Regions from separate parts of the Brenneria nigrifluens DSM 30175 genome, predicted to be linked through region 1. Evidence: predicted binding sites of a transcription regulator. Region 1 holds the regulator's gene; the other holds the start of a gene.
What was found. The regulator sigma-54, encoded in region 1, starts transcription at its own class of promoters, with help from an activator protein. The targets are predictions, from matches to a motif close to GTTGGCACANNTTTCGCTNT.

Region 2: a site for sigma-54 is predicted at 2,620-2,639, ahead of glnK (P-II family nitrogen regulator). Genes of this name have one in related genera too.

Annotation. Positions count from the first base shown of each region.
Region 1 is NZ_CP034036.1:4,444,318-4,450,008, forward strand. Features, by position in the region: gene kdsD (arabinose-5-phosphate isomerase KdsD) at 1-574, shown strand, start outside; gene kdsC (3-deoxy-manno-octulosonate-8-phosphatase KdsC) at 641-1,207, shown strand; gene lptC (LPS export ABC transporter periplasmic protein LptC) at 1,204-1,770, shown strand; gene lptA (lipopolysaccharide ABC transporter substrate-binding protein LptA) at 1,751-2,323, shown strand; gene lptB (LPS export ABC transporter ATP-binding protein) at 2,327-3,052, shown strand; gene rpoN (RNA polymerase factor sigma-54) at 3,105-4,538, shown strand; gene hpf (ribosome hibernation promoting factor) at 4,561-4,848, shown strand; gene ptsN (PTS IIA-like nitrogen regulatory protein PtsN) at 4,946-5,419, shown strand; gene rapZ (RNase adapter RapZ) at 5,553-5,691, shown strand, end outside.
Region 2 is NZ_CP034036.1:3,562,588-3,568,278, reverse strand. Features, by position in the region: gene EH206_RS16740 (SmdA family multidrug ABC transporter permease/ATP-binding protein) at 1-613, shown strand, start outside; gene EH206_RS16735 (SmdB family multidrug efflux ABC transporter permease/ATP-binding protein) at 606-2,387, shown strand; gene glnK (P-II family nitrogen regulator) at 2,727-3,065, shown strand; gene amtB (ammonium transporter AmtB) at 3,102-4,388, shown strand; gene tesB (acyl-CoA thioesterase II) at 4,606-5,475, opposite strand.

The DNA.
Region 1 (5,691 bases):
AAAAGCCGCCGATATCCATCTGTGCGTTCGTGTTCCGCAGGAAGCCTGCCCGCTCGGGCTCGCGCCGACCAGCAGCACCACCGCCACGCTGGTGATGGGGGATGCGCTGGCCGTCGCGCTGCTACAGGCGCGCGGCTTTACCGCCGAAGATTTCGCCCTATCCCACCCCGGCGGCGCGCTGGGTCGCAAGCTTCTGCTGCGCGTCAGCGATATCATGCACGCCGGCGACGAGATCCCGCACGTCGCCCATGACGCCTCCCTGCGCGACGCGCTGGTGGAAATTACGCGCAAAAATCTGGGGATGACGGTAATCTGCGGCGCGGATATGAAAATCCAGGGCATCTTCACCGATGGCGACCTGCGGCGGATTTTCGATATGGGGATTGACTTGAACAGCGCGCGAATTGCTGATGTGATGACCGCGGGCGGTATTCGCGTAACGCCGCAAACGCTGGCGGTGGATGCCCTGAACCTGATGCAATCACGCCATATTACCTCGCTGCTGGTGGCGGAGGACGATCGTCTGGTCGGCATCGTTCATATGCACGATATGCTGCGCGCCGGCGTGGTGTGATACATCACGGCGGTTAACAAATCACGCACGGCGCGTTAAATACTGTAGGGTAAGAGAGAGACATGCATGAGTAAAATCAGGGCGCAAACCGATACCTGTTACGGACCTGTCGATCGGCAGGTGCTGGATAAGGCCCGCGATGTTCGTTTGTTGATCTGCGACGTTGACGGCGTACTGTCCGACGGCCTGATTTACATGGGCAATCAGGGCGAGGAGCTGAAAACGTTCAACGTCCGGGATGGCTACGGTATTCGCTGTTTGCTGACGTCAGGTATTGAAGTCGCCATCATTACCGGCCGCACCGCCAATATGCTCGTCGATCGCTGTAAGACATTGGGGATCGCCCACCTTTATCAGGGGCAATCGGACAAGATTTTGGCCTTCAACGATCTGTTGGATAAACTGTCGCTGACGGCCGACCAGGTCGCCTATATCGGCGACGATCTGATCGACTGGCCGGTAATGGCCCAGGTGGGCTTAAGCGTCGCCGTCGCCGACGCGCATCCGCTGCTGTTGCCGCGCGCCGACTATGTCACCCGCATCGCCGGCGGACGCGGCGCGGTACGTGAACTTTGCGATTTAATTCTGTTCTCACAGAATAAGCTGGAGCATGCCAAAGGGTTGTCGATATGAGTAAAACAAAGCGTTGGCTGACAGCCTTGCTGGCACTGCTGGCTCTCGTTCTGATCGGCTGGAATTTCGCCGATCGCGACGCGGCGCCCCCGCCTGATAATCAGGATAACGCCGTGCCGGTTTACACCAGCGAGAAAACCGCGACGCGGGTTTACAGCCCCGCCGGGAAGCTGAGTTACCGACTGATTTCCGACAAAGCGGAATATTTCAATGACGAGCAACTGAGCTGGTTTACCGCCCCGGTCGCCACGCTGTTCAACGAACAGGGTACCGCCACCTGGTCGGTGCGCGCCGATCGCGCCAAGCTGACCAAAGATAAAATGCTCTATCTGTACGGTCACGTCGAGGTCAACAGTCTGACCAATGACTCACAGCTGGAGCGGATAAAAACGGACAATGCCCAGGTTAATCTGGTGACGCAGGACGTCTCCTCCGACGATGAAGTCACGCTGTACGGCGCCAGTTTCACCTCTAACGGGATGAAAATGCGTGGTAATCTGCGTGAAAAGAGAGCCGAGTTGATCGAAAAGGTAAAAACTTCTTATGAAATTCAACACAAATAACCCGATGCGTCATGCCCTGTTCGCCAGCTCGCTGTTCGCCTTCAGCATTCCGGCTTTCGCCGTAACCGGGGACAGCGAGCAGCCCATTCATATCGATTCCGCCCAGCAGTCTCTTGATATGCAAGGCAACACCGTGACCTTCACCGGCAACGTGGTGGTCAGGCAGGGCACCATCGAGGTGAAGGCCGATAAGGTGGTGGTGATACGTCCGCAGGGCGAGCAAGGCAGAGAGGTGGTCGAAGGCTACGGCAACCCGGTCACGTTTTACCAAATGCAGGACAACGGCAAGCCGGTGAAAGGCCACGCCCAGAAAATCCGCTACGAGCTGGACAGGGATTTTCTGACGCTGACCGGCAATGCCTATCTGGAGCAGTTGGACAGCAACGTTAAAGGCGACCGAATCACCTATCTGGTGAAGCAGCAGCAGATGGAGGCGTTCAGCGATAAAGGCAAACGCGTGACGACGGTATTGGTCCCCTCGCAGCTTCAGCAGAAAGATAACAAGGGGCAATCCTCCCCTGCTCAGCAACCGCAACCACGAGTCACTGAATAATTTATGGCAACATTAATCGCAGAAAATCTGGCCAAGGCGTATAAAGGCCGTAAGGTCGTGAAAAATGTCAGCCTGACCGTCAATTCCGGCGAGATTGTCGGCCTGTTGGGCCCCAACGGCGCCGGGAAAACCACCACGTTCTATATGGTGGTGGGGATTGTGCAACGCGATGAAGGGAGGATCGTGATTGATGACGAAGATATCAGCCTGCTGCCCCTGCACGATCGCGCGCTGAGGGGAATCGGCTACTTACCCCAGGAAGCGTCCATCTTCCGCCGGTTGAGCGTGTATGACAATCTGATGGCGATACTGCAGATCCGCAAGGATCTGACCTCGGAGCAGCAGGAAGACCGCGCCAACGAGCTGATGGAAGAATTCCATATTATTCATTTGCGCGATAGTCTGGGACAATCCCTGTCCGGCGGGGAAAGGCGTCGGGTGGAAATTGCCCGCGCGCTGGCGGCGAATCCCAAATTCATCCTGCTGGATGAGCCTTTTGCCGGCGTCGATCCCATTTCGGTGATTGATATCAAAAAAATAATCGAGCATCTGCGCGACAGCGGACTGGGCGTGTTGATTACCGATCATAACGTCCGCGAAACGCTGGACGTCTGTGAACGCGCCTATATCGTCAGTCAGGGACATTTAATCGCTCACGGTTCCCCCACAGAGATACTGGCCGACGAACAGGTCAAGCGCGTCTATCTGGGCGAAGGCTTCCGACTCTGATAGGGTAGGATTTTTCATTGAACGATATGGTAAGTAAGGACGTCGGCGCTACATGAAGCAAGGTTTGCAACTCAGGCTTAGCCAGCAACTGGCCATGACTCCACAGCTACAGCAGGCCATACGCCTGCTGCAACTGTCCACGCTTGAACTGCAACAAGAGATTCAACTGGCGCTGGAAAGCAATCCGTTGCTTGAGCAAACGGACACCCACGAAGAAATAGAGTCATTCGAGACCGTCGACAGCGATTCGCTGGATACCGGTGAAGCGCTTGAGCACAAGGATATGCCGGAGGAGTTGCCGCTCGACGCCACCTGGGACGAAATTTATTCCGCCGGCACGCCTTCCGGCACCGGCACCGACTATCGGGACGAGGAACTGCCGATCTACCAGGGTGAAACCACCCAGACCCTGCAGGATTACCTGATGTGGCAGGTGGAGCTGACGCCGTTTTCGGATACCGACGCGGCCATCGCCACCTCCATCGTCGACGCCGTGGACAACACCGGCTATCTCACCGTGCCGCTGGAAGACATTCTCGACAGCATCGGCGATGAAAGCGTCACGCTGGACGAAGTGGAGGCGGTGCTCAAGCGGGTACAACGCTTTGATCCCATTGGCGTCGCCGCGCGCGATCTGCGCGATTGTCTGCTGGTTCAGCTTTCGCAGTTTGCCGACGATACCCCCCGGCTTGGCGAGGCACGGCTGATTGTCAGCGACCATCTCGACCTGCTGGCGAATCATGATTTCCGCAGCCTTATCCGCGCCACCCGACTGAAAGAAGAGATACTGAAGGAAGCGTTGGCGCTGATTCAGTCTCTCGACCCCCGTCCGGGGCAGTCAATCAACACCGGGGAGTCGGAATATGTGATCCCCGACGTGTTGGTGCGCAAAATTCAGGGACACTGGGTGGTCGAATTGAATAGCGACAGCGTTCCCCGGTTGCAGATTAATCAGCAGTATGCCGCGTTGGGCAACAGCACGCGCAGCGACAGCGACGGTCAGTTTATCCGCAGCCATTTGCAGGAAGCCCGTTGGCTGATAAAAAGCCTGGAAAGCCGTAATGATACCCTGCTCAAAGTCACCCGCTGCATTGTCGAACAGCAGCAAGACTTTTTCGAGCGGGGGGAAGAATTTATGAAGCCGATGGTGCTGGCCGATATCGCCCAGGTTGTGGATATGCACGAATCCACCATTTCCCGCGTCACCACGCAGAAGTTTCTGCACAGTCCGCGCGGCATTTTTGAACTAAAATATTTCTTCTCCAGCCATGTGAATACCGACAGCGGGGGCGAAGCCTCGTCGACCGCCATCCGGGCGCTGGTGAAAAAGTTAATCGCTGCGGAAAACCCCGCCAAACCTTTAAGCGACAGTAAGCTCACCACGCTGCTCTCCGATCAGGGCATCATCGTGGCGCGGCGTACGGTGGCGAAATACCGAGAGTCTTTATCTATCCCACCATCAAATCAGCGTAAACAGCTGGTTTGATCTCAACTAGAAGGAAGACGCTATGCAGCTAAACATTACCGGACACCACATCGAAATTACGCCGCCGCTGCGCGATTTCGTGAATACCAAGTTCGCCAAATTAGAGCAATACTTCGACCGTATTAATCTGGTTAACGTGGTACTTAAAGTGGAGAAAGTACAACAAATCGCCGATGCCACGCTGCACGTTAACGGCGGAGAGCTGCATGCCACATCAGAAGCGGAAGATATGTACGCCGCCATTGATTTGCTGATCGATAAACTGGCCCGACAGCTAAACAAGCACAAGGATAAGCTTAAACAGCACTGATTTTTCTCCCTGCCCGAACGGGCGGGGAACAGACCCGGCCCATAAAATACCCGGGCCGGGCTCACCGGAAGTGGAAGCGTCGTCAAGTGAAGATAAAATGAACAACGATCCCGTTTTGCAGCTCAGCACCGTGCTACGTCCCGAGTGCACCCGAAGTTCCGTCCACTGCCAAAGTAAAAAACGGGCATTGGAAATTATCAGCGAACTGGCGGCCCGGCAGCTTAATCTGTCTTCGCAGATTATCTTTGACGCCCTCCTCGCGCGGGAACGCATGGGCAGTACCGGCATCGGCAACGGCATCGCCATTCCGCATGGCAAGCTCGAGGACGACAACGCCCTGGGCGCGGTCGGGGTATTTATCCAGTTGGAACAGCCTATCGCGTTCGACGCCGTTGACAACCAAGCCGTTGATTTGCTTTTTGCCTTGCTGGTTCCGGCAGAACAATGTAAAACCCATTTACATACGCTATCGCTGATCGCCAGGCGACTGGCCGATAAAACCGTTTGCCGGCGTCTGCGCGCCGCGCAAAGCGATGAAGCGCTGTATCAGATTATGACGGAAGCCGGTTAAATCAGGTGGTGATGATGAGCAATGGCGGCACGATCGGGAATCACCGTTTTCCTACCATTCATTGTGCAAACAATCATGATCAAAACAATGGCAGCGACAGGTCGCCATCACGTTGCCAGGGGGGAATCGCCAGATGGTGCTGATGATCGTCAGTGGTCGCTCGGGTTCAGGAAAATCCGTAGCCCTGCGCGCGCTGGAAGATATGGGATTCTACTGTGTAGACAACCTTCCTGTGGTTCTGCTGCCGGAATTGGCCGCTACGCTGGCTGAGC
Region 2 (5,691 bases), 880 kb from region 1:
CGATATTGAGTCGGGGGATATTCGCTATCACAACCTCCCCTTGTCGCACATTCAGCTGGATGAACTGCGTCACCGTTTTGCCGTCGTGGGGCAAACCCCTTTCCTGTTTTCCGATACCGCCGCCCGCAATATCGCCCTGGGACGGCCCGACGCTACCCGGCAGCAGATAGAGCAGGCCGCCCGGCTTGCCAGCGTGCACGAGGATATTCTGCGCTTGCCGCAGGGATATGACACCGAAGTGGGGGAGCGCGGCGTTATGCTGTCCGGCGGTCAGAAGCAGCGTATCGCCATCGCCCGGGCGCTGTTGCTTGACGCGGAAATTCTGATTCTGGATGACGCCTTGTCCGCCGTTGACGGGCGAACGGAGCATCGCATTCTGCGCAATCTTAAGCAGTGGGGCGGACAGCGAACGTTGATTATCAGCGCCCATCGGCTCTCCGCGTTAACGGAGGCGGACGAGATCCTGGTCCTGCAGCACGGACATGCCATCCAGCGCGGCGGCCATCGCGAGCTGGTGGCGCAATCCGGCTGGTATCGGGATATGTACCGTTATCAACAGTTGGAAGCCGCGCTGGATGACGCGTCGCCGGCCGAAGGGGAAAAGGATGAATAGCCCGCGCAAGCTCTGGCCGACGTTAAAACGGCTGCTGGCCTATGGCTCACCGTGGCGCAAGCCGTTGGCGCAGGGCGTCGTGATGCTCTGGGTGGCCGCCGCCGCCGAGGTTTCCGGCCCGGTTTTGGTGAGTTACTTCATCGACCATCTGGTGGCGCAGGGGGAGTTTCCGCTGGCGTTGGCGGCGGGACTGGCCTCGGCTTATCTGCTGTTGCAGATTTTGGCGGCGGCGCTGCACTATTTCCAGCGGCTATTGTTTAACCGGGTGGCGGTCGGGGTGGTGCAGCAGCTGCGTATCGACGTTATGGATGCGGCGTTGCGTCAGCCGCTCAGTACTTTTGATACCCAGCCGGTAGGTCAGCTGATATCGCGCGTCACCAACGACACCGAGGTGGTGAAGGATCTTTACGTCATGGTGGTGTCGACGGCCTTGCGCAGCGCGGCGCTGATTAGCGCCATGCTGGTGGCGATGTTCAGCCTGGATTGGCGGATGGCGCTGGTGGCCCTGACTATTTTCCCGGCGGTGCTGATCGTTATGCTGATCTATCAGCGTTACAGTACGCCGATTGTGCGTCGGGTACGCAGCCATCTGGCGGATATCAACGACGGCTTCAATGAAGTTATCAACGGCATGGGCGTGATTCAGCAATTTCGCCAGCAGGCCCGATTTGGCGAACGGCTGGGCGGCGCCAGCCGGGAGCATTATCGGGCGCGCATGCAGACGCTGCGCCTTGACGGGTTCCTGTTACGCCCGTTGCTCAGCCTGTTTTCCGCCATGGTGCTATGCGGTCTGTTACTGCAATTTGGTTTTAGCGCCGTGGGATCGGTCGGCGTCGGCGTGCTGTATGCGTTTATCAATTACCTGGGGCGTCTAAATGAACCGCTAATTGAACTGACCACTCAGCAGTCCATGCTGCAGCAGGCGGTGGTGGCCGGCGAGCGCATCTTTGAGCTGATGGACGGCGTGAAGCAAGGCTACGGCGGCGATGGGCGTATGCTTACTCAGGGGGGCGTGGAGATCGACGACGTCTCCTTCTCTTATGGTAGCGGCAAAAACGTCTTGCAACATATTTCCCTGACTATCCCCGCGCGGGGGTTCGTGGCGCTGGTAGGGCATACCGGCAGCGGCAAAAGCACCCTGGCCAATCTGCTGATGGGGTATTATTCGCCGGATAAAGGCGAAATTCGTCTGGATGGACGTCCGCTGCAAACCTTGTCGCATCAGGTATTGCGCCAGAATGTCGCCATGGTGCAGCAGGATCCGGTGGTGCTGGCCGAATCCATGTATACCAACGTCACACTGGGCCGCGATATCGGCGAAGAGGAAGTATGGCGGGTGCTTGATATTGTGCAGCTATCCGAATTGGTGCGTTCGTTCCCCGAGGGGCTGCATACCCGCATTGGGGAGCAGGGAAACACTTTGTCCGCCGGGCAGAAGCAGCTACTGGCGATCGCCAGAGTGCTGGTGCAAACCCCCAGGATCCTGATATTGGATGAAGCCACGGCGAATATTGATTCCGGTACGGAACAGGCGGTGCAGAAAGCGCTGAGCATTATCCGCGACCAAACGACGCTGATCGTCATCGCTCACCGGCTATCGACGATCGTTGAGGCCGACGCCATTATGGTGCTCCACCACGGACAGATCGTCGAACGGGGCACCCATGAGCAGTTGCTGCGTCGGCAGGGGCGTTATTATCAGATGTATCAGCTGCAGCTGGCGGGAGAAGAACTGGCGGTTACGCTGACTAATGAGTCCGTGGTTGTACCGTGACCGGATGCACTCATAAGCACAAGCGAAAAGCAGAGGCAGCCGGTTGCTTCGCACCATCACCAAGCATATTCATGCGGTTTTTCGTCTTCATGCACTGAAATTACGCGCAATGCACTATATTGGTGCGTTGCGCGCCCCGCTTTTTTGGTTTTTTTTCCCCATAGATGATTTTTCACCCGGTTAACCGACCTGAACCGCGTTCTTTGCGCTGATATCCATGGGATAAATCATTTATGGCACACCCTTTGCTTTATTTAGCGCGTGAAGATAATCCGAAATGAGAGTAATCCGAGATAGCGGCGGGCGAAAGCCTGAACTTAACGGTTAGGGGGATGATGAATGAAACTGGTTACTGTGGTGATAAAACCATTCAAGCTGGAGGATGTGCGTGAGGCCTTGTCTTCCATTGGCATTCAGGGACTTACCGTCACTGAAGTGAAGGGGTTTGGACGTCAGAAAGGGCATGCCGAGCTGTATCGCGGTGCGGAATACAGCGTTAATTTTTTGCCGAAAGTGAAAATCGATATTGCGATTGCCGATGATCAACTGGACGAAGTCATTGATGTCATCAGCAAAGCGGCCTATACCGGAAAAATTGGTGACGGTAAGATTTTTGTTGCTGAGTTACAAAGGGTTATTCGTATTCGTACTGGCGAAACTGACGAAGCCGCACTTTAACACCTGGCTTAGATGCGTAAATAGGGATGGATGAAAATGAAAAAACTTGTCTCCTCATTGGGTCTTGGTGTGGCTGCTTTGCTCCCGTCTTGGGCGATGGCCGCGGCACCAACGATCGATAAAGCGGATAATGCTTTTATTATGATTTGTACCGCGCTGGTACTTTTTATGACTATACCTGGAATCGCGCTGTTTTATGGCGGTTTGATTCGCGCCAAGAACGTCCTTTCCATGCTGTCACAGGTAATAATTTCTTTTGCACTGGTGTGTATTTTATGGGTCGTCTACGGCTATAGCCTGGCCTTTAGCGAAGGTAACGCTTTCTTCGGCGGTTTTGCCAACTTCCTGCTGAAGGGAATTGCCGTTGATTCGATTACCGGTACATTTTATCAGTACGTGCATGTGGCTTATCAGGCTTCTTTCGCCTGCATCACCGTGGCGCTGATTGTGGGAGCCATCGCCGAGCGTATCCGTTTTTCCGCGGTGCTGATCTTCGTCGCGCTGTGGCTGACGTTCTCTTACCTGCCGATGACCCATATGGTGTGGGGCGGCGGCTATCTGGCCGCTGACGGCGCGCTGGACTTCGCCGGCGGTACGGTGGTGCATATCAACGCCGCGGTTGCCGGTCTGGTCGGCGCCTACCTGTTGGGCAAACGTGCCGGTTTCGGTAAAGAAGCGCTGAAGCCGCACAATCTGCCGATGGTGTTTATCGGTACGGCGATCCTGTATATCGGTTGGTTCGGCTTTAACGCCGGTTCCGCCGGTGCGGCAAATGAGATTGCCGGTCTGGCTTTCCTGAATACGGTGGTGGCGACCGCCGCGGCGATCCTGGCATGGGTTGCCGGCGAGTGGCTGGTTCGCGGTAAGCCTTCGCTGCTGGGTGCCTGTTCGGGCTGTATCGCCGGCCTGGTCGCCATTACTCCTGCCGCAGGGACGGTGGGCGTCGGCGGGGCGTTGATTATTGGCCTGGCCGGTGGTTTTGCCGGCCTGTGGGGCGTAACCGTACTGAAAAGATGGCTGCGCGTTGATGACCCCTGCGATGTGTTCGGCGTTCACGGCGTCTGCGGTATCGTAGGTTGTATTCTGACCGGCGTATTCAGCTCCGCTTCTCTGGGGGGGACGGGGTATGCGGAAGGCGTGACCATGGCTCACCAGGTTTGGGTACAGCTGTTCAGCGTTATTGTCTGCTTCGTATGGTCCGGCGTGGCGGCTTTCATCGCTTTCAAAGTGGCCGATCTGGTTGTTGGACTGCGCGTACCGGAAGAGCAGGAGCGCGAAGGTCTGGACGTCAACAGCCATGGCGAGAATGCTTACAACCAGTAAGTAGTGTGAATATATATTGATCGGCAGGGCGCAGGATAATCTCCGCGCCCTGTTTTTTATGACGGGCTGTCCTGCCCGTCACCCTACGGGCCGTCGCAAACGACGTTGAAAATCGCTCCCGGCGATTTTTTATGACGGGCTGTCCTGCCCGTCACCCTACGGGCCGTCGCAAACGACGTTGAAAATCGCTCCCGGCGATTTTTTATGACGGGCTGTCCTATTTGCCCGCGGAGAGGCGGCGCATAACGCCTTCCTGTACGCTGGAAGCGACCAGTACGCCTTCACGGGTATAAAACTGTCCGCGCACAAACCCCCGGGCTCCCGAGGCGGAAGTGCTTTCCACGCTATACAGCAGCCAGTCATCGAGACGGCATGGGCGATGAAACCACATCGAGTGATCGATGGTGGCAACCTGAATACCCGGTTCGAGAAAGGCGATGCCGTGCGGCTGTAATGCGGTTAACAGAAAATTGCAGTCGGATGTATAGCCAAGCAGATATTGATGCACGCGTTCATCGTCCGGCAACGGGCCGTTGGCGCGGCACCAGACATGTCGTATCGGTTCTTCCACTTTTCCTTGCAGCGGGTTATGAAATTTTACCGGGCGCATCTCAATGGCTCTCGGCTGGGTGAACTTATCACGAAACTGCGGCGGCAGCAGGTGCGCCATGCTTTGAGCAATATCCTGCTCCGATCTGAGCTCTTCCGGCGGGGTAACCACCGGCATCACATTTTGATGTTCTAAGCCCTCTTCATGGCTCTGGAATGAGGCCGTCATATAGAAAATCGGCTTGCCATTCTGGATGGCGTTGACCCGGCGCGCGCTGAAACTATTGCCGTCGCGCAGATTTTCCACATCATAAATAATGGGTTTGCGGCTATCGCCCGGTAACAGAAAGTAGCTGTGAAATGAATGGATGCCGCGCTCCGTCGGCACGGTCTGTTTGGCCGCTGACAGCGACTGGCTCACCACTTGTCCGCCAAAGACCTGGCGCAGTCCTAAATCATCGCTTTGTCCCCGGAATAATCCTTCCTCGATTTTTTCCAGATTAAGGAGGTCGAGAAGGTTTTTTAATGCCTGGCTCATACTGTCGGCCTCATTGGTTACACGTTATTTAGAAAGTGAAAACCCATTACGCATTTTAAATGGGGGCTAACGGGTTGATATAAGTAATTTAAATCATAAACCAGGAAAATATCAGAATTTTGTACCATCATTATTCTATTAAGTAACCCATACTACTTATACCCTTTATTTTTCAGGTTGCAGGTGTGTTCCCGGTCACTGGGGGGGTATTTGATT